Regions from separate parts of the Arthrobacter sp. WCS2018Hpa-7 genome, predicted to be linked through region 2. Evidence: riboswitches for the same ligand, from Rfam matches in the RefSeq annotation. Region 2 holds a riboswitch; each other region holds the start of a gene.

Region 1 (5,052 bases), on a different contig from region 2:
ATGGTGGGTCGCTCCGCCTACCGCACCAAGCACGGCCACCGCGAGATGCTCACCAAGGACGAACTCGAAGCCGTTGTTCAACGGGCGGCTGCCGGGCAAGAACCCCGGAACGACCACTAAAAGTCCCAGTCACAGCAAACGCGGGGCCGCCGTGCGTCCACTGGTGTTCATTCCATCAGGTGGAGGCAAAGCGACCCCGCGTTGTTGTCTGTGGTTGAGGCTAGAGGATGTCGTGCGTCTTGGCGAAACGTGCAATGGCACGCTGGGTGCCACGGCTGGCCAACACCTGAATCAGGGTGCTGACGAAGGCTGAGATCAGCGCAAAAGTCAGCGCTGAACGCAAGCTCGTTTCCATGTCGTCGTTGCCCAGGGGTGGTTTGTTGCCAGTGGCCTTTTCCCACCCTTTGTTGACGAGTTTGGTGCCAACGAAGCCCGCTCCGAGGCTCACTCCGGTACCCAGCAGCTTGAAGAAGAGGTTCATGCCTCCAGCCTAGCCGTCCATGGGCCAACTCAAGTGTCAGCGTCGGCTTTCCCGCTCCTTCAGGAACGCTGCCAGGGACCCCACCGGGGCCAACACTGGAACGACCGTGTGTTCCGCCGACCAGACAGCGTCCACCGTCTCAAAATCGGCGATTTCCTTGAGCAGGTAATAGGTGGGCGGCATCAGCTTCAGCGTCCCGGCCGCCTCCGCTTCCAGAATTCCGTCCACCGGCATCCACAACGATTGCCAGGCCTCCGTGGTTTGATGCCGGGGCTCGGCTCCAGGGACGGGTTTTGCAAGGTAGAAGTAGGTGTCAAAGCGCTTCGGCATGTCCGTGGGCGTGATCCAGTTGGCCCACGGTCGGACGTCCGCGGCGCTGATGCTGAGCCCCGACTCCTCCTGGACTTCGCGGATTGCGGCGGTGAGGACCGTGCCTGCGTTGGTCACGGCCTGCGCTGAGTTGGTGCCGGCACCTGAGTCGGAGTCGGTGCCGGTGCCGATGGAACTCGAACTCCAGGCGGCAGCGTGGCGTTGAAGCAGCTCCGCTGGGTAGTCCCAGCCTGACTCGTCCGCAGCATCCACCCTGCCGCCTGGGAAGACCACCATTCCGGCGGCGAAGTCCATGGTGCTGACCCGGTGCTGGACGAACGCCTCGAGCCCGCCCGGGGAATCACGGAGCAGGATGACACTGGCAGCGAGCCGTGGCTCGGATATGGTGCCCTCGCCGACAGCGTGATCCTGACTGGGTGGATTGTTCATGAAAAGTGCCCCTTTGCCGCGGTCGAGTCTGCTGGATCATTCTCTCAGGTCTCGTTGTGGGGCCTGGTGTGCATGCCAAGACCGGCGCGAAGGGTGTAGAGCGGGCCTCGCAACGTCCGATTGTGACCACCTGCCGGCAACGGACCAGCGCCCGCAACACGCGCAGGTGTAAACTGAACCAGCCCATCAGGGCAGATTTGATAACGACAGGGGAGCGCCGCCGTCGGACCTTGCAGAGATGCAGGAGACGCGAGGGCGCTGAGAGTGCGGACAGCCGCAGACCCTCGAACCTGATCCGGTTAGTACCGGCGCAAGGGAGTCGAGCTTCTCAGAGTGTCCGGATCCGGGCGGCGCAGGCCGGTTGGAAATCCGGGGAGCACTTTCCCCTCCTGTAACCTCAGGAGGCAGAAAAATGACCACGGTAAACGTGAAGAAGGCCAGTTACACCTGGCGTGTTGTAGACATCGTTGTGGCGGCTCTTATCGCCATCGCAGGCGGCGTGATCTTCTGGGCCTGGTCCCAGGGTGCCGCGCTGGTTTCCATCCCCATGAACGCGACGTATCCGCCGCTCACCGGCCTGATCGCCGGTGGCTGGATGATCCCCGCAGTCCTGGGCATGCTCATTATCCGCAAGCCGGGCGCAGCGTTGTTCTGCGAAGCTGTCGCGGCCACCGGTGAGCTCATCATGGGTTCCCAGTACGGCACCACCGTCCTGATCTCCGGCGTCCTGCAGGGTTTGGGCGCGGAGCTCATCTTCGCCGCTTTCCGGTACAAGAAGTTCAACCTGCCCACGGCCCTCCTCGCGGGTGCCGGTGCGGGCCTCTTCTGCGGCCTGAACGACTCCTTCCTCCCGTGGGGCTGGAACATCGCCTACGAGGCCGTGGACAAGCTGGCGTACATCACCTTCACCACGATTTCGGGTGCGATCATCGCTGGCGCACTGTCCTGGATTGCCACCCGTGGCTTGGCGAAAACCGGCGTGCTGAGCTCCTTCGCATCGCGCAAGGCCGCGTCGGAGCCCGTCTTCAGCTGATGCCCGCCACGCAGAGCGGCAGCAACAACAGCAGCCCGGTACGGCCTGCCGCCATCTCCGCCGAGGGCTGGGCTTGGCGGCATGCCGGCCGGTCCACTCCGGCCATTCATGGGTTGGACCTCCGGATTGAACCTGGCGAGCGGGTTCTCCTTCTGGGACCTTCCGGTGCCGGCAAATCAACGCTGCTGCACGCCCTTGCCGGCGTGTTGGGCGATGAGGAAGACGACTCGGACGAGTCAGGTTCGCTGCTAATCGACGGCGTGGCGCCCCGGGAGCAGCGGGGCCGCGCCGGGCTGATGCAGCAGGACCCGGAAACGCAGGTGGTCTTGTCGCGGGTTGGCGACGACGTGGCCTTTGGTGCCGAGAACCTTGCTGTGCCGCGGGACGAGATCTGGTCCCGCGTCCATGAAGCGCTCGACGACGTCGGGTTGCGTACCGCTGCCGGTGGCGGTTTGGCGTTGGACCACCCGACGGCGGCACTCTCCGGAGGGCAGAAGCAGCGCCTTGCACTGGCGGGCATCCTGGCGATGCGGCCGGGCCTGATCCTGTTGGATGAACCGACCGCCAACCTGGATCCGGCAGGCGTTTTGGAGGTGCGTGACGCGGTGAAGCGCTGCCTCGACAAGACCGGCGCAACGCTGGTGGTGGTGGAGCACCGCGTGTCCGTCTGGAAAGACCTGGTGGACCGGATCGTGGTCCTGCAGCCGGGTTCCCTGGCGGCGGGAACGGGAACGGGCACGGCAAAGGCCGGGGTCCTCTTGGACGGCCCGCCTGACAAGGTCCTGTCCGAAGCCCGCACCATGTTGATGGCCGCCGGCGTTTGGGTGCCTGGGTACGTTCCGGCCACCCGCGAACGGCGCAGCCAACCCCACACCTCCCAACTGCTCCTTGCAGCCCAGGACCTCGCAGTTTCCCGGGAGAAGCCGCGGCGCAAGGGCTTCAAGACCTTCCCGCCGGTCCCAGTGCAAACGGGAATCACCGCGCAGGTCCGGGCCGGCCAAGCATTGACCATCACTGGAGCCAACGGCGCCGGAAAGTCCACGTTTGCGCTCACGTTGGCCGGCCTTCTTGCGCCGGTGGACGGCACGGTGAGTGCCGCCGTCGAGCTTTCCGAAGGGGCCGGCATTGACCCGTTCAAGTGGAAAGCAGACCAGCTGATTTCACGGATCGGTACGGTGTTCCAGGAACCGGAGCACCAGTTCGTCACGGGCAAGGTCCTGGACGAGCTCATGTTTGGGCCCAGGCATGTGGGCCGCGGCGAAGAACGCGTCGACGAACTGTTGGAGCGGCTGCGGCTTACGCATTTGGTGGATGCCAACCCCTACACCCTTTCCGGCGGCGAGAAGCGGCGGCTTTCGGTGGCCACCGTGCTGGCCGCGCACCCCAAAGTCCTGGTGCTCGACGAGCCCACGTTCGGTCAGGACGCCAATACGTGGGCCGAGCTGGCGTCGTTCCTTTCAGAGTTGTTGGACGCCGGAACGGCTGTGGTCTCCGTGACCCATGACCAGGAATTCAGCGCAGTGCTCGGCGGAACGGAGCTTCGGCTCGGTCCGGTCCAGCATGGTGAAGCCACGCATCAGGAAGCGGGTGCAGCATGAGGGATGCGTTGAATCTCCGCGGGAATCATGCCCTGCTGACCCGAGCCAACCCCTTGGCAAAGTTCGTGTCCGTTTTCCTGATTTCCCTGGTGCTGGCCCTGTCCATCGACTGGGTATCGGCGTCCGCGGCGCTGGTTGCGGAGCTGGCGTTGTTTCCGCTCGCCGGGCTTACGCTCAGGCTTCTGTGGCAGCGCGCTTGGCCGCTGATCATCGCGGCCGCGATCGGTGGCTGGAGCACTGCGATCGTGGCGGCGGACAGCGGCGCTGTACTGCTCGACGTCGGACTCTGGTCCATCAGCGAAGGTTCCCTTGAGCTGGGGCTGGGTTTCATGTTGCGCGGTTTGGCGATCGCGTTGCCGGCGATCCTGCTGATGACCTGCACGGACCCGACTGACCTGGCCGATGCGCTGGCGCAGAAGGCCAAGCTGCCGCACCGCTTCGTCCTCGGCTCCCTGGCGGCCATGAGGCTGGTGGGCCTCATGGCCGAGGAATGGCAGACCATCGGCATGGCCCGCCGGGCCCGCGGCGTCGGTTCCCAAGGCAGCCCGCTGCAACGGCTGAAGGCCACTCTCGGCCAGAGCTTCGGGCTGTTGGTCCAGGCTGTTCGCAGGGCATCCCGGCTGGCAGTGACCATGGAAGCGCGCGGCTTTGGTGGCGGTCAACGGACGTGGGCCCGCGAATCAACGTACTCGTTGCTGGACGCTTGGGTGCTTCTGGGCGGCGTGGTCATCGCAGCGGGCGCGGTGCTCGCGGCCGTGGGTGCGGGAACGTGGAGCTTCGTCTGGCGCTAGGGAGCTTGCTGTTCCTGGATCTCGTCAAAGCCTGCCCGCGTCAGGAACCCCAGCTGGGCTTCCTTCTCGGCGAGCTGGATGATGGGTCCCAGCTCAAAGCAGGTGGCCTCCAGACGACGCAGGGCCTTAGCGTTGCGTGAATCCGGCTCCACCACAATCCGGTCCTTGCCCGGCAAGGAGAACATGTACTTGATCAGGGACGTACCGAGCTTCGGCGTAAAGTGCGGGATGGGCCGCGTGGCAGGGGCCAACAGCAAGTGCATGCCAATGTCTGCTTCGCGTGCGGGGTAGGCCTCCCCCACGGGGTCGTGCAGAGGCTCATAGGTCTGGAAAAGGGCCAACGGTTCGCCATCAAGGACGGCCAAGAACGCGTGGTGGGTCTCCAGCGAA
Region 2 (5,052 bases):
CCGTCAATGCCCAGCCTAATGCAGGAGCAGGCAGTGCAGCGGGTGTGTGCCGGCGCAGCAGGAGTGGCGGTGCTTAGCGGACAGCGACCCGCAGTTTGTTCCGCCACGGATCCTCGAAGTGAAGTTCGGCGCCGGTGTGGTGGTTCTGCACTCCTGCGATCCTCAGGCGATCCGCCAGCGCCGCGACGTGGTCCGTGCCGGGTACCTCAATGAGCACTTCCCCCAGGCCCAGCGTGTCCTTGCGGGGCCCGGCGCCACGGCTGTTCCACACGTTCATGGCCATGTGGTGGTGGTAGCCGCCGGCGGAAACGAACAACGCCTGGCCATGCCAGCCCGCGGTCCGCTCAAAGCCCAGGGTTTCCACGTAGAAGTGCTGGGCAGTTGCGACGTCGCCCACTTGCAGGTGAACGTGTCCGATTCCGGCCTCCGCCTCGCGCTGTCCGGTCACCGCCGCTTCACTCAGGTGCTGCTGGAGGAATCGCTGCGGAGGCAAGGCAACATTGTCCATCACCACATTCTTGCCGTCCCACTGCCAGAGTTCACGCGGCTTGTCGTAGTAGAGCTCAATCCCATTGCCTTCAGGATCGGTAAAGTAGAACGCTTCGCTGACCAGGTGGTCGGCACTGCCCGCAAACGCGCGGGGCTCGTACTCGGCAGCGGTGGCGATGGTGGCAGCCAGTGAAGGCTGATCGTGGAAGAGAATGGCCGTGTGGAACAGGCCGGCCTCCCCGCGGCCTGGAATCTGGAGCCCTGAGGCCGGAGCAAGGTGCACCACGGGCTTTCCGACGCGCCCCAAGTAAAGCCCACCATCCTGCTCGGCCACGACGTCAAGGCCAAGGGCCCGCTGATAGTAGTCGCTCATAACCGTCATGTCGCCGACCTTGAGCATGACAGTGCCCATGGTCAGTTCGGCAGGCAGAAGATCCTGGCTGAGTGGTGTGGTCATGTGAAGCTCCCGAGTTCGAGGTGCCGCTCATCAGCACCGTTCCTACTTCTCTAAATTACTTGAAGCTTCAATTTATTCCTAATGGACCAAGGAACCCCGAAGAACGATGTGCTTGAGGTTGGAAACAGTCTCCAGCCGGATCCTGGGATCCTCGGAACACAGCACGACGTCGGCACTCGCCCCTTCGCTGATGCCTTCGGCTCCCAGCCACTCCCGGGCACGCCACGCCGCGGCGTCCACGACCGCCGCCGGCGGCAGGCCGGCGTCGTGCAATTCCTTCATTTCCTCGGCGATCCTGCCGTGCTTGATCACGCTTCCGGCGTCTGTGCCCGTGTAGATGGCCACCCCGGCCTCAAAGGCCTCCAGCACACGCTCACGCCGCCGCTCCCAAAGCCGCACCATATGGTCCGCATAGACAGGAAACTTCGGAGCAGCCTGGGCAGCGATGTCCGGGAAGGTCGCGATATTGACCAAGGTAGGAACGATCGGCACGGACTGTTCCACCAAACGCGGAATGTGTCGTGGCAGCAGGCCGGTCGCGTGTTCAATGCAGTCGATGTCGGCATCCAGCATGTCGTCCACTGTGTCTTCGGCAAAGCAGTGGGCCGTCACCCTGGCACCTTCATCGTGGGCGGCAGAGATGGCGTCCTTGACGACTTTCGCGGGGAAGGAGGCAGCGAGGTCACCCACGCCACGGTCAATCCAGTCCCCCACCAACTTGACCCACCCGTCTCCATCCCGGGCTTCCTTCCGAACGGTCTCCACGAGTTGGTCCGGTTCGATTTCATGCCCCAAACCGCGGAGGTAGCGCCGGCTCCGGGCAATATGCCTTCCGGCCCGGATCAGCCGGGGCACGTCCGAACGTTGCTGGACCCAACGGGTGTCACTGGGTGATCCGGCGTCCCGGATCAGCAGAGTCCCGGCGTCGAGGTCAGCCTGGGCTTGGGCAAGGGTGGTCCGCTCGTCAACAGCGCCGCCCACTCCCAAACCGATGTGGCAGTGGGCATCAACGAAGCCCGGGAGGACCCAGCCATCTAGAACGCAGTCCGGTGCCTTCGTGGGGCGCACAAACGTCAAGGTGCCGTCCACGGACCACATCCCATGGCGCTGGTCGTTCCGTGACACGAGCACGGGTCCGGTGAATTCGATGATCTTGGCCATGGAAAAAGCCTAGTCCGCAAGTCCAAGGGAGTTCAGGTTGCTGCAACCCCGGACTCCATGTGACTGGGAGCCTCCGGGGAGCTGTGGTAGCTTCGTCTACGACCACACGGGGGCCCCTGCAGGGGCTGAGATCGGACTGATGCAGTCTGCGACCGTTGAACCTGTCCGGGTAATGCCGGCGAAGGAAGTGAGTGATCCTTTGAGCACCACCAAAACACAGCACAGCCCTGCCCAAAACCGGGCCGACTCCAGCGCAAAGACACCGGAATCCGTGACGCAATCGCTGAAATCCCATTCATTGGCCTACCTTGAGGACCCGGACCACGGGATCCGGGTGCCCGTCACGGAGATCGCTTTGGAGCCCTCCCCCAACGGCAAAGCAAACCCGGCGTTCCAGGTGTACCGCACGGCGGGTCCCGGCAGCGATCCCGTTGTAGGGCTTGAGCCTTTCCGCTCTTCATGGATCGAAGCCCGCTGTGACACCGTGGCTTACCGCGGACGGGAACGAAACCTGCTGGACGACGGCAAGTCTGCGGTTCGGCGCGGCGAAGCATCAGCAGAGTGGAAGGGCACTCAACCGGTGCCCCGCCGCGCCGTCGAAGGTAAAACCGTCACGCAGATGCACTACGCCAAGCAGGGCACGGTGACTCCGGAGATGCAGTTCGTCGCGTTGCGGGAGGGCTGCGACGTTGAGCTGGTCCGCAGCGAAGTCGCCGCAGGACGGGCGATCATTCCCAACAACATCAACCATCCCGAGTCAGAGCCGATGATCATCGGCAAGGCATTCCTGGTGAAGATCAACGCCAACATCGGCAACTCAGCCGTGACGAGCTCCATCGCGGAGGAGGTGGACAAACTGCAGTGGGCCACTCAGTGGGGTGCCGATACCGTCATGGATCTCTCCACTGGCGACGATATCCACACCACCCGGGAGTGGATCATCCGCAACTCCCCGGTCCCCATCGGGACGGTCCCCATCTACCAGGCGCTGGAGAAGGTCAACGGCGAGGCGAACAAGCTGACATGGGAGATATTCCGGGACACTGTGATCGAGCAATGTGAGCAGGGCGTGGACTACATGACCATCCACGCCGGCGTGCTTCTGCGATATGTGCCGCTGACCGCCAACCGGGTCACGGGAATTGTCTCCCGTGGCGGGTCGATCATGGCGGGTTGGTGCCTGGCGCACCATCAGGAAAACTTCCTCTACACGCATTTTGACGAGCTCTGCGAAATCTTCGCCCAGTACGACGTCGCCTTCTCGCTGGGCGACGGCCTGCGCCCGGGCGCAACCGCCGATGCCAACGACGCAGCCCAGTTCGCCGAGTTGGATACACTCGCCGACCTGACACAGCGGGCGTGGGAGTTCGATGTGCAGGTGATGGTGGAAGGACCTGGCCACGTGCCGTTCCACCTGGTGCGGGAAAATGTGGAACGCCAGCAGGAACTGTGCAAAGGAGCCCCCTTCTACACCTTGGGGCCCTTGGTCACCGATGTCGCTCCTGGCTATGACCACATCACCTCAGCCATCGGCGCCGCCGAGATCGCCAGGTACGGCACTGCCATGCTCTGCTACGTGACCCCCAAGGAACATTTGGGTCTTCCCAATAAGGACGACGTCAAGACCGGTGTCATCACGTACAAGATCGCAGCCCACGCCGCCGACCTCGCCAAGGGCCATCCAGGGGCCCATGAGCGTGACGATGCCCTGTCAAAGGCCAGGTTCGAATTCCGTTGGCGGGACCAGTTTGCCCTCTCGTTGGACCCTGTGACAGCGGAAGCCTTCCATGACGAAACGCTGCCGGCCGAACCGGCCAAGACCGCCCATTTCTGTTCCATGTGCGGCCCCAAGTTCTGTTCGATGCGCATCAGCCAGGACATCCGTGACGAATACGGATCAGAAGAGGCGCAGACGGCCATAGCGGAAATGTACAGTGGCATGCGCGGAAAGAGCCAGGAATTCCTGGCATCGGGCGGAAAGGTCTATTTGCCGGAACTTCAGGTACCCGGCAGCCCAGGCACGGTTGAGGCCGGCTCAGGAAGCCTGAACTGACATGGCCCGTCCGACGTCGCCAACAAACGAGCGGATGATGTGATCGCCGTCCACTGAATCCTGGGGCCGGTGTCCTCCCGCAGCAACACGGCGGAGGGCGCCGGTTTCCTGGAGATAGCCGGCGATTTCTTCGTACAGGGGTTCCCACCCACCGGTGAGAACCAACGTGGGGACGCCGGGTACGATGTGCAGCGGAGCTTCCCAAGGCGGGGCTTGAAGCCTGAGCCTGCGGGCGGAACGGCGCGCTTCGGGAGTATCCAATCCCCCCGTTTCGGCAGAAAACGCCCGGCGGTAGTACTCACGTTGATAGTCGGCGTCGTTGAGCTGGCTCCGTACATCGAACAGCGGTGCCATGAGGGCACGGTGGGAAGCTGTGGCTGGAAGCTCTGCCGTCAGGGACAAACAAGCAGGCTCAACCAAGCTCAGCGAATACACCAGGTCCGGACGTTCGATGGCAGCAAGCATGGCGGAGATGGCACCTTGCTCGTGCGCAACGACGTGGCCACCTCCCGAATCCGCCAGGGCATTGATCACAATGGCAACGTCCGCAGCAACGCTCGATTCCACGGGGTCTGCGGCGGCGTCAAAGCCGTGCCGGCGCAGGAACAGCGCATCATAAGCGAGGGCCATGCCGTGCTGTTTCGGCCATGCCGCAGCACCGAAGCCGCCCAGGCCGTGAAGGAAGACTACGCGCTGCTTATGCATTGGTTCAGCCTATTCCACGGCCCTGGCATCCCAACTGCGACGCGGTTGGGATGTCAGCCACGGCCTATTTGCCGAGGAACTTGTCGAAGCCCTTGGGAAGGTTGAGGGATGAGGGGTCGAAGTCTGCCGCGCCCTGGCCGAAAGCGGCACCCGACGGTGCTGCCGAGGCTGCGTTCGCCCGCTTGGC
Region 3 (5,052 bases), on a different contig from region 2:
CCTCACTCACGGAGGACGCAGCGGCGATGTCGCGCTGGGTGACTTTCCCGCCTGCGTCATGGGACACGTACCGGAGGTGGACCCTGTTGTAGCGCCATTCCAGATCGGGATGGTGGTTTTGCTGTTCGGCAATCTGTCCGATCGCTGCAATAAGCGCCAGAGCTTCGGCCGCCGTCGGGGTTTTATAGACGGTAACCAGGCCGTCCTGGTCCTTCCAGTCGGGAAGTTCCCGGAGGGCAGCTTCGACATCCGCCCGGGTCAGGTGGTCTTGGTTCCCCGCCACTGCTGCTCCTTCTCCCGAAGACACTGCCGGACGCCTAGAGGAACTCTGCCCGGCCTTCCATGGCCGACGACGCCAAAGCGTGCTCACGCCGCGGAATCCGTCCTGCCTGCTTGGCCAGCCTACCGGCGATCACGGCGTGTTTGAAGGCCTCACCCATCTGCACCGGGTTCTGCGCGCGGGTTACGGCGGTGGCCAGAAGCACGGCGTCGCAGCCCAATTCCATGGCGAGGGCGGCATCGGAGGCGGTCCCTATTCCTGCGTCGAGCACCACGGGGACTGAGGCACGGGACACGATGAGTTCAATGTTGTGCGGGTTCAGGATGCCCAGGCCGGTTCCGATCGGCGAGCCGAGGGGCATCACAGCGGTGGCACCCAGGTTTTCGAGGCGCAAAGCCAGGACGGGATCATCATTGGTGTAGGCAAAGACCTTGAATCCACGGTTCACCAGCTGTTCCGTTGCTTCGACGAGTTCCACAGCGTCTGGAAGGAGGGTGTGTTCGTCGGCGATGACTTCCAACTTCACCCAGTCCGTTTCCAGTGCCTCGCGTGCCAGTTCTGCGGTCATCACGGCATCCTTGGCGGTGAAGCAACCGGCGGTGTTGGGCAACACGCGGATGCCGTGGTCCACCAGGAGCTGGAAGAGTGATCCTGTTTCAGCGGGTGAGTAGCGCCGCATGGCTACTGTGGTGAGCTCAGTTCCGGATGCCAGGAGCGCTGCGCCCAGGCCGTCCAGGCTCGGCGCACCTCCCGTCCCCATGATCAAGCGGGAGCCGAAGTGGACGCCGTCGATCTCCAGTGCGTCAGTATGGACCTCTGTGTTTGCTGTCGTCATGATGTCAGCCTCCTTGGACTGCGGTAACAAGTTCGAGTTCGTCTCCGTCGGCGAGCGCCGTTGCGGACCATTGGCTGCGCGGCACCACTTCGGAATTACGGGCGACGGCGACACCAAGCTTGCCGCCGTCGGCTGCCTGTCCGCGGTGGTCCAGGACGCGGCCGGTGACGGCTGTGACCAAGGTGCTGACTGAAGCGTCCTCCGGCACTGCGTGATCGGATCCGTTGAGTTTGATGTTCATGCTGTTTCCTTGCTGGGAGCGTGTGCCGGCGTGAGCGCCCGCGCTGTCGATGGAGTGGCCGTGAAGCGGTCCGGGCGGAATGGGGCCCACCGGGGGTCTGACGAGCCGTTGATCAGCCCGCCCACGATCCGCGCGGCCGCGGGCGTCAGGAGGACGCCATGCCGGAAGAATCCTGTGGCGATCACCAGGCCATCAACATCCCCGCTGGAACCGGCGACCCGTCCAAGCAGCGGGGCGTTGTCCGGGGTGCCGGGGCGGGCCCGGGCCGTCGCTTCGAGCAGTTCAAGTTCCGCCACCGCGGGGACTAATGCTTGGGCGTCCCGCAGCAACTGGTAGACGCCCCCGGCTGAGACCGCGTTGTGGGATGAGGACAGTCCGTCCTCGCGTTGGGTGGCCCCGATGACTACCGTGCCGTCGTCCCTGGGTACGATGTAGACGGGCACTCCGCGGACCATCCCTCGGACGGTGGAAGTGAGCAGGGGCCGGAGGTGTTCAGGCACCCGAAGCCTGAGGATGTCGCCATACACGGGCCGCACGGGAAGGCTGAGCCCGTCCGGCAGCCCCTCAAGGCCTGCCGCCCCCAGTCCGTTGGCGACCACCGTTTCTGTGGAGTGGACAGCGGCACCGGACGTGAGTTCCACGCCGGAGACCCGCCCTCGGTCCCACAGCAAGCGGAGCGCCGTCGAGGCCACGGCAAACCCGTCCCCAGCCCCCGAAACCCAGCTGGAGTCGCTGGCCGTGTGGCGTGCCAATCCTGACAGCAGGCATGCCGCGAGCTTCCGGGGATCAACCTGGTGATCGGCGGGAATATCGAAGGCACTGGAAATTTGTGGGCTGAGGAGGGGTTCGCGGTCCCGGGCGTCGCGCAACGACAGCGGCTCAACCCCGAGGCCTGACGCGAGCTGCACCGCACGGAGGTCTGCCAGCGCCCTGCGGTCCGCGGCGTCGGCACCCACGGCGATTGTCGGCGTCGTGCGGTATCCGGTGTCTTCTCCTCCGCGGGTCAGGCTTGCGGCGAAGGACGGCCAAAGCCGTGACGATTCCAGCATCAGCTCAAGGAGGTCTTCCTCCTGGTAATGCAATTCACTCACGGGGGCGAGCATTCCGGCGGCAGCGAATGTGGCTCCGGCAGCCGGTGCGGGATCGATCACCACCACTGAGCGGCCAAGTCGGCGTGCTTCGCTGGCGATGCCCAGACCGATGATGCCGCCACCAATGACAGCCACATCGGCATGCATGGAGGTTTGGCGGGGATCTGCCATTCCGGTTTCCTTCCCTACGCCGGTACTAGCCGGATCAGGTCAAGCGGTCGGCGCTGAAGCCCTCTCAGCCGGACAGTCATATAGCGAACGTCGCGGCTCCCGCAGTACGTGCCCAGTTTAGAGGAACTACTCTGGTTTCCATGACCCCGACTGATGCCCTCGCCACCGCCCGCCTGTATCTGTGCACTGATGCCCGGAAACGGCAGGGCGATTTTGAAGACTTTGTGGACGCTGCCTTTGAGGGCGGGGTGGACATCATCCAGCTGCGCGACAAGACCCTGGAAGCAGCCGAGGAATTGGAGCTGTTGGCGGTCCTGCAAGGAGTTGCGCAACGTCATGGACGGCTCTGGGCTGTCAACGATCGCGCCGATGTTGCCAGCGTTTCCGGGGCTCCGGTGTTTCACATCGGGCAAAAGGACCTGCCGTTGACGGTGGCTCGGACGTTGCTTCCGGAGCCCGTAACGATCGGCCTCTCCACCCACTCCCCCGAGCAGGTAAATGCCGCCATCGCAGCATCACCAGGACAGGGAGGCCTGGACTATTTCTGTGTAGGGCCCGTCTGGGCAACACCCACCAAACCCGGCCGGGAAGCCGTGGGCCTGGACCTGGTCACATATGCCGCAGAAGCGAGCAAGCGTGCAGATGAGACCACCGGCGGTGCCGTAAACCTGCCCTGGTTCGCCATTGGCGGGATCGATCTCAGCAATGTGGAGCAGGTACTGGCTGCCGGAGCCAGCCGGATTGTGGTGGTCCGCGCCATCACTGAAGCTGTGGATCCGACGACGGCGGCCAAGTCGCTGCTGAAAGCGCTGGACACCGTCTGAGCCTGGCCGCTTAAAGCCTTTCGGACATAAGCCCGGCCAAGCCGCTATGCAGTCAGGCCCAGGGCCGTCATCCGGCGTGAGTGCCGCTCGGCGAGCTCGCCCGTCAGTCTCTTGACTGCGGCGCGGGCATCTCCACCGCTTTTCAGTGTTGGCCCCAACTGTGGATGCTCCATGCCCACCCTCTGCGCCTGCGTCAGCGCTTCCCCCACCAGCCGGCGGCCCCACAACGCCAGTCGCGAGGCGAGTCGAGGGTCATCGGCCAAGGCCCGCCGCAGCAGGACTCGAAGTACCTCGGTTGCTTGGTCGGGAGAGGCAACCCGGTCCACGAACTGCTGTGTTGTTGGATCCAGGAAGGCAGCGACAGCCCGGTAGAAGTCCGAGGAGACGGTGTCGATGACGTATGCCTTCATCACGGATTCGAACCAGTCCCCGGGCTTGGTGCGTTCATGGAAGTGATCGAAGGAACGCTGGAACGGCAGCATGGCTTCCTCGGGATCGAGGCCCATTTCCGCTAGCCGATCGCTGAGCAGCGCGAAGTTTCCGTACGCGCCGACGGCAATTTTTGCCAGCACCGACCGGTCATGGAGCGTGGGGGCGTATCGGGAATCGAACGAAAGCCGGCCGAAAGCCGACAACTCGCCGTAGGCCATGGCACCCAGCAGTTCCGCGGCGAGTTGTCCGGCAGAAGGTGCCACGTCCCGGGAAGTGCCCATGATCCAAGACTATCCCCGGCTTTCCACATCCCGCCCGCGGAGATTTGCTGTTTGCCGCGCTGGTCCTACTAGGCTGATTGGAAGTGAGTTGACCGCCAGGCCTGCCGCAGGCCGCGTGTCCTCCTCCTCGCACCCACTCCCCTGAAGGATGTTCCATGAGTAACCCGAGCTACCCGCCCGCGCCCCACAACGGGAACGGCGCTCCACCAGTACCCCCTGCACCCGGTGCTTTCGGCAACCAGTACCAAGGCGGGCAGCAGACCTACCAGCCGGGCCCGGGTTCCAGCCCTTATGGCGCTCCCGGAATGGGCACTCCGGCCAAGTCCTTCATGGTCACCTGGATCCTGTCATTGCTTCTGGGTGGCCTCGGTGTCGACCGTTTTTACCTGGGAAAGATCGGCACCGGCATTGCCAAGCTGCTCACTGCGGGCGGACTCGGCATCTGGTCCATCGTGGACCTCATCATCACGCTGACCGGCAACGCGCGGGATAAGGAAGGCCGCCCGCTGCTGGGTTATCCCGAAAACAAGAAGAAGGCCTGGATCATCACGATCGTCGTATGGTTCGCCGGCCTGGTGGTTGGAATCGTGTCCACGGTGCTGTCCCTGACGCTGGTGGCTGCTGCGGTCCAAGGACAGGCCACCCCCGTCCCCGCCGTCCCGTCGGCCTCACAAGAGGCCCCCGCCCCTTCCCAGGGCCCTGCCGCCAACGGCAATTCCTTCGAGGTCACGGTGTCGGAGGGCAACACTGCCAAAGTCACCGTCCTTGACTCCGGATACACCACCGAAATCCCGGAAATGGCCTACATGAAGCCGCTCAATGGTGGTTTCCTCCTGCTGGAGGTTTCCTGGGAGACCACGGCCGGATCCAGCTTTGCCGCGCCCAGCAACTTCGACG
Region 4 (5,052 bases), on a different contig from region 2:
GACGACCGCGGCGAGTACCAAACTCAACCGAGCCGGCCTGCAGGGCGAACAGTGTGTCGTCGCCACCGCGACCTACGCCTGCACCCGGGTGGAAGTGCGTGCCACGCTGGCGAACGATGATTTCGCCTGCGGAGACTACCTGACCACCGAAGCGCTTGACGCCCAGGTACTGTGCGTTGGAGTCACGACCGTTGCGAGTGGAACTCGCGCCTTTTTTGTGTGCCATGTGAAATGCCTGCCTCTAAATTTCTGGGGAAACTGAAAAACCTGAACAGCGGGTAACGAAAGTTACGCGATGCTGGTGATCTTGATCTTGGTCAGTTCCTGACGGTGACCCTGACGCTTCCGGTAGCCGGTCTTGTTCTTGAACTTCTGGATGACGATCTTCGGACCACGGAGGTCCTCGAGGATCTCAGCAGTAACCTTGACGTTGGCCAGTTCCGCAGCTGCGGAGGTGACCTTCTCGCCGTCAACCAGGAGCAAGGCGGGCAGCTCAAGCGTGCTGCCGGCTCCACCGGGGACGCGGTTAAGCGTTACGTAGTCTCCAACGGAAACTTTTTCTTGGCGGCCGCCTGCGCGGACAATCGCGTACACCACTTGGGTACTCACTTCTCTCGACGTTTATAACTAAATTTGCGTGCGGAACCTGGAACCGAAATCAGGCTTGGTTCGCGCTGTGCCTCAACGCCGTGGACTTCTGATCGAAGTCCGCGAGTCATCCCTTGAACAATTCCAAGGGGCATAACCCAAGTGTTGGCGTAAGCACCGAAGATCAAGATTACGCTAGTTTGACCTTCAGCTGCAAATGAGGCCGGGTCCGGAGGCTACCACGTGACTTGCGTCACCAGTTGTAACGGACTCTCCCTGCACCGTGCCCATACAGCCTACAGGGTTTGGGGCGATTAACGTGATTTGACCCGCGACGCGCTGTGGCGATCCGGCAACCCGGACTAAAAAGCCCGGACAGAGCCCGTCAGGCGAAAAGCCGCGGAGCGTCAAAGAACGCAGTTTCATAGCGGCAGGACTGGGCAAAAGCCTCCACCATGGCTGCCCGCTCCCCCTCGGAAGCTGCCGCTGCAGCAGCGTCCGTGAAATTGATCGCATTCCTGGTGGCTGCAGCAAACTCTTCATCGGCGTAGGTCCTGAGCCAGTCCGCATAGGGATGCGCTGCCGGGGATCCAGCGTCCACGAAGGATGCATGGAGCTGCTGGCCCACCTCCGCGTAGAGCCAGTAGCACGGCAGGATGGCCGCCAGCACCACTGAGTAGCTGCCGGTGGCCGTTGATGCCAGCAAGTGGTCCACATAGGACTTGGTGACGGGCCCGGTTACCGAGGATGCCTCCCGGGTGCTGAGCCAATTCCTGTGCAGTTCCGATTCGACTTCCAGGCACTGTTGGGACGCTCTGGCCCAGAACAGCTGCTCCTCCTCAGTGGGTGCAAGGGCGCCCGCTCGCGCCAGGACCCTGGAGTAGCCGTTGAGGTAGATGGCGTCCTGGGCAAGGTAGTAATTGAACGCTGCTTCCGGGAGGTCGCCCGATTGCAGGCCGTCAATAAAGCTGAGCCTGTAGATTGCCTCGAGCTCCGGAGTGGCTTCCTTCCACAGGGCCGCCGCAAATTCCCCCGGCCTCAGGCTCTTATGGTGGTGGAAATGGTGGACCGGCCCACTTCCCTGGCCTACATCGAGGCTGTCCGAATGAAGCAGCGCCTTCAGCAACCACGGCTTGACCTCGCGCAAGGAAGTTTCCCAATCGCCCGTGCGGGCCTGGACAGTGGCCAGAGCCGACGACAACGAACAGCCCGTGCCGTGGCTGTTCTTCGTTTCCACGCGGGGTCCTGCTACCTCAATGACGTCCTGGCGCAGGAGTCCGCTGGTGTTGACCAACGCGTCCGGGCATTCCGTCCCTGCCAAATGTCCGCCCTTCACCAGGACCGTGTTGCCGCACTCAGCTGCCAGCCGCTTGCCTTGGTTCAACGCCGACTCCCAATCAGCAGCTTCAGGCTCCCCCAACAGCATGGCGAGCTCCGGGAGGTTCGGGGTAATAAGGTCCGCCAAGGGCAGGAGCGCGCCCAGGGCCTGCTCGGCAGAGCCTCGCAGGAGGCGGTCACCGCTGGTGGCCACCATCACCGGGTCAAGGACCACGACGGCGGGACGCACCGCCTCGAGCCAGGCGCGGACCTCATCGATGACCGCTGCGTCACCCAGCATGCCGATCTTGACGGCATCGATGGCGATGTCCGAGCTGATCGCTTCCAATTGCTGCCGCAGGAACTCCACCGGAGGAACGTGGACGGCGCTGACACCCAGCGTATTTTGGGCCGTCAACGCGGTGATCGCCGCCATGCCGTACCCGCCCAGCGCGGCAATGCTCTTAAGGTCTGCCTGGATACCGGCACCGCCGGAGGGGTCCGAGCCCGCGATGCTCAGTACGCGGGGCGTTTCACGGCCGGAAAATACCAATGGGTACACGGGAGAATACGACGATGACGTCATGGGGACATCCCTTCGCCGGTGCTAACCGGACAGGTTCAACGGGTCTGGATCTCAGCCTGGCCCTATGCCCGGCACCCCGTGTCAGTCCACCAGCGTAGCCGGGAAGCAGCACGGCTCGGGAACTGCGCCACGCAGAAGACCGGATGTGACCCTTGATCGCGGACAGCAAAGGGCCCTGCAGTACCCGCCGGTGACGGTTACTGCAGGGCCTTTGCGGATCAGATGCTAGAGCTCCGAAGCAGGTACGCCAACCCCAAGGATGATGGGTTCCTCGGATACCACCTTCTTGGCAGGCTCAGCCGGTGCTTTGGCCTCGTGAGCTGTTCCACGCGCTGCCGTAGCTGTTACCTCGTGGTGCTCAACGCTGGTCTCGTTGGCTGCGCCCTGGGCGCGGCTCGCACTGCGGTTGCGGCGCCCACTGCGTGACTTCGACGCCGACGCAGCTTCAGGGCCCTCATCTACAGGCCGCGCCACGGCGGCTTCCGGTGCAGCGGCTGCCTTGGAAGGAACCACGGTTTCGGGCCGTGCCTCGGGTGCCGCACCAAGGTGGGAGAACGCTTCGGCCAGGAGATCCAGGCTCATGGCCGGCTTGGCGGCCGGAGGTTCCTCATGGTGTTCCCCGAATGGCAGGGCAACCTCTTCGCCGCCGAATCGCAGAACCGGAGTGGAACGTGCGTCCCGAACCGATGCGTCCCGGTCTGGTTCAGGGGCAGCCTGTTCTCCGGCCCCGGCCTGTGCTGCAGCCCCAGCAGCTGCCTGCTGCTGGCCGGCGGCCCGTGCCTGCTCTTCCGCACGGTGAACTTCGTCATCGTGCAAGTGGGCAGCGTGGGCCGCAGCAGCAATCGTTGCCAGTGCAGCCCGAGTTGCCTCTGCCTTGGCCTGCTTGGCAGGATCCTGCGGCTCGGTGGCAGCAGGTGGTGCAGCAGGAGCGGAAGCAGTGGTGTGGACCGGCGCGGGAGCCTCGGCGACAGCCTGTCCCCCACCCTTCCCACGACGGCGCTTGCGTTCCGTTCGGGCAGCAGGTTGCTGCGTCTCAGTGTGCGGGCGGTGGTGCTCGGCAGCCACAACGTTGGCACGGCGGTGCTCCACGGGCTCGTCGTGGGTGACCACGCCGCGGCCGGCACAGTGCTCGCACTGCTCACCGAAGACCTCCAGGAGGCCGGTACCCATGCGTTTACGGGTCATCTGGACAAGGCCCAGTGACGTCACTTCGGCCACTTGGTGCTTGGTGCGGTCGCGGCCAAGGCACTCAACCATGCGGCGGAGGACGAGGTCGCGGTTGGACTCAAGGACCATGTCGATGAAGTCGATGACAATGATGCCGCCGATGTCACGCAGGCGAAGCTGGCGAACAACTTCCTCAGCAGCTTCGAGGTTGTTCTTAGTGACGGTTTCCTCAAGGTTTCCACCGCTGCCGGTGAACTTACCTGTGTTGACGTCCACCACGGTCATGGCTTCGGTGCGGTCGATGACCAACGAGCCACCGGACGGCAGGAAGACCTTGCGTTCCAGTGCCTTGTGGATCTGCTCGTCAATGCGCCAGGCACCGAAGATGTCCTGGTCCTTGGTCCACTTCTCAAGGCGGCCCACAAGGTCGGGGGCAACGTAGGTCACGTAGGCCTCGATGGTGTCCCAGGCGTCGTCGCCGGAAACGATCAGTTTGGAGAAGTCCTCGTTGAAGACGTCACGGACCACCTTGATGGTCAGGTCCGGCTCGCCGTAGAGCAGTTCCGGAGCCAGGACCTTGGTGGAGGAGGCCTGACCTTCGATGCCTTCCCACTGGGCGCGCAGGCGGTTGATGTCGTGCGTCAGTTCTTCTTCCGACGCACCTTCAGCAGCCGTGCGGACAATGACGCCTGCGTTTTCCGGCAAACGGTCCTTCAGGATGCGCTTGAGGCGGTTGCGCTCAACGTCGGGCAGCTTGCGGGAAATGCCGGTCATGGAACCACCGGGCACGTATACCAAGTAGCGGCCGGGCAGGGAGATCTGGCTGGTGAGGCGGGCACCCTTGTGGCCTACAGGGTCCTTGGTGACCTGCACCAGGACGGAATCGCCGGACTTCAGCGCGTTCTCGATCCGGCGCGGCTGGCCCTCGAGGTTGACCGCGTCCCAGTTGACTTCTCCGGCGTACAACACGGCGTTGCGTCCGCGTCCGATGTCCACGAAGGCAGCTTCCATTGACGGCAGGACGTTCTGGACCTTGCCCAGGTAGACGTTGCCGATCAGGGAGTCCTGCTGGGTCTTGGAGACAAAGTGCTCAGCCAGCACGCCGTCTTCCAGGACGCCGATCTGAATTCTGTCGTCACGCTGGCGGACAATCATCTGGCGGTCCACTGATTCGCGGCGGGCCAGGAATTCGGCCTCGGTGATGACCTGGCGGCGGCGACCGGTTTCGCGGGATTCGCGGCGGCGCTGCTTTTTGGCTTCAAGCCTGGTGGAGCCCTTGACGCTGGTAACGCGATTGGAGGGGGCCGTTTCCGTGATCGGGCGGGGAGCACGGACGCGGGTGACTGTGTTGGGCGGGTCGTCGTCCGAGCCGCCGGTCAGTTCAAGGTCCTGGT

The links. A riboswitch is a leader RNA that binds a small molecule or an ion and turns the genes downstream of it on or off. The one in region 2 is predicted to bind thiamine pyrophosphate.
Region 1: it holds a riboswitch for thiamine pyrophosphate, as region 2 does, so the genes downstream of both, RQH14_RS14675 (ECF transporter S component) here and thiC (phosphomethylpyrimidine synthase ThiC) in region 2, are expected to answer to the same signal.
Region 3: it holds a riboswitch for thiamine pyrophosphate, as region 2 does, so the genes downstream of both, thiO (glycine oxidase ThiO) here and thiC (phosphomethylpyrimidine synthase ThiC) in region 2, are expected to answer to the same signal.
Region 4: it holds a riboswitch for thiamine pyrophosphate, as region 2 does, so the genes downstream of both, thiD (bifunctional hydroxymethylpyrimidine kinase/phosphomethylpyrimidine kinase) here and thiC (phosphomethylpyrimidine synthase ThiC) in region 2, are expected to answer to the same signal.

Annotation. Positions count from the first base shown of each region.
Region 1 is NZ_JAVTJB010000013.1:46,603-51,654, reverse strand. Features, by position in the region: gene mnhG (monovalent cation/H(+) antiporter subunit G) at 1-120, shown strand, start outside; gene RQH14_RS14685 (DUF4235 domain-containing protein) at 221-481, opposite strand; gene RQH14_RS14680 (NUDIX hydrolase) at 518-1,240, opposite strand; TPP riboswitch at 1,439-1,575, shown strand; gene RQH14_RS14675 (ECF transporter S component) at 1,653-2,273, shown strand; gene RQH14_RS14670 (ABC transporter ATP-binding protein) at 2,273-3,871, shown strand; gene RQH14_RS14665 (energy-coupling factor transporter transmembrane component T) at 3,868-4,662, shown strand; gene RQH14_RS14660 (GNAT family N-acetyltransferase) at 4,659-5,052, opposite strand, start outside.
Region 2 is NZ_JAVTJB010000009.1:16,908-21,959, forward strand. Features, by position in the region: gene RQH14_RS11655 (VOC family protein) at 74-946, opposite strand; gene RQH14_RS11660 (amidohydrolase family protein) at 1,025-2,107, opposite strand; TPP riboswitch at 2,204-2,311, shown strand; gene thiC (phosphomethylpyrimidine synthase ThiC) at 2,307-4,160, shown strand; gene RQH14_RS11670 (alpha/beta hydrolase) at 4,143-4,865, opposite strand; gene ffh (signal recognition particle protein) at 4,930-5,052, opposite strand, start outside.
Region 3 is NZ_JAVTJB010000005.1:200,491-205,542, forward strand. Features, by position in the region: gene RQH14_RS08145 (4a-hydroxytetrahydrobiopterin dehydratase) at 1-283, opposite strand, end outside; gene RQH14_RS08150 (thiazole synthase) at 318-1,115, opposite strand; gene thiS (sulfur carrier protein ThiS) at 1,120-1,356, opposite strand; gene thiO (glycine oxidase ThiO) at 1,353-2,618, opposite strand; TPP riboswitch at 2,613-2,731, opposite strand; gene thiE (thiamine phosphate synthase) at 2,759-3,442, shown strand; gene RQH14_RS08170 (ferritin-like fold-containing protein) at 3,487-4,155, opposite strand; gene RQH14_RS08175 (TM2 domain-containing protein) at 4,311-5,052, shown strand, end outside.
Region 4 is NZ_JAVTJB010000006.1:185,692-190,743, forward strand. Features, by position in the region: gene rpmA (50S ribosomal protein L27) at 1-226, opposite strand, end outside; gene rplU (50S ribosomal protein L21) at 289-597, opposite strand; gene thiD (bifunctional hydroxymethylpyrimidine kinase/phosphomethylpyrimidine kinase) at 974-2,491, opposite strand; TPP riboswitch at 2,482-2,580, opposite strand; gene RQH14_RS09480 (Rne/Rng family ribonuclease) at 2,717-5,052, opposite strand, start outside.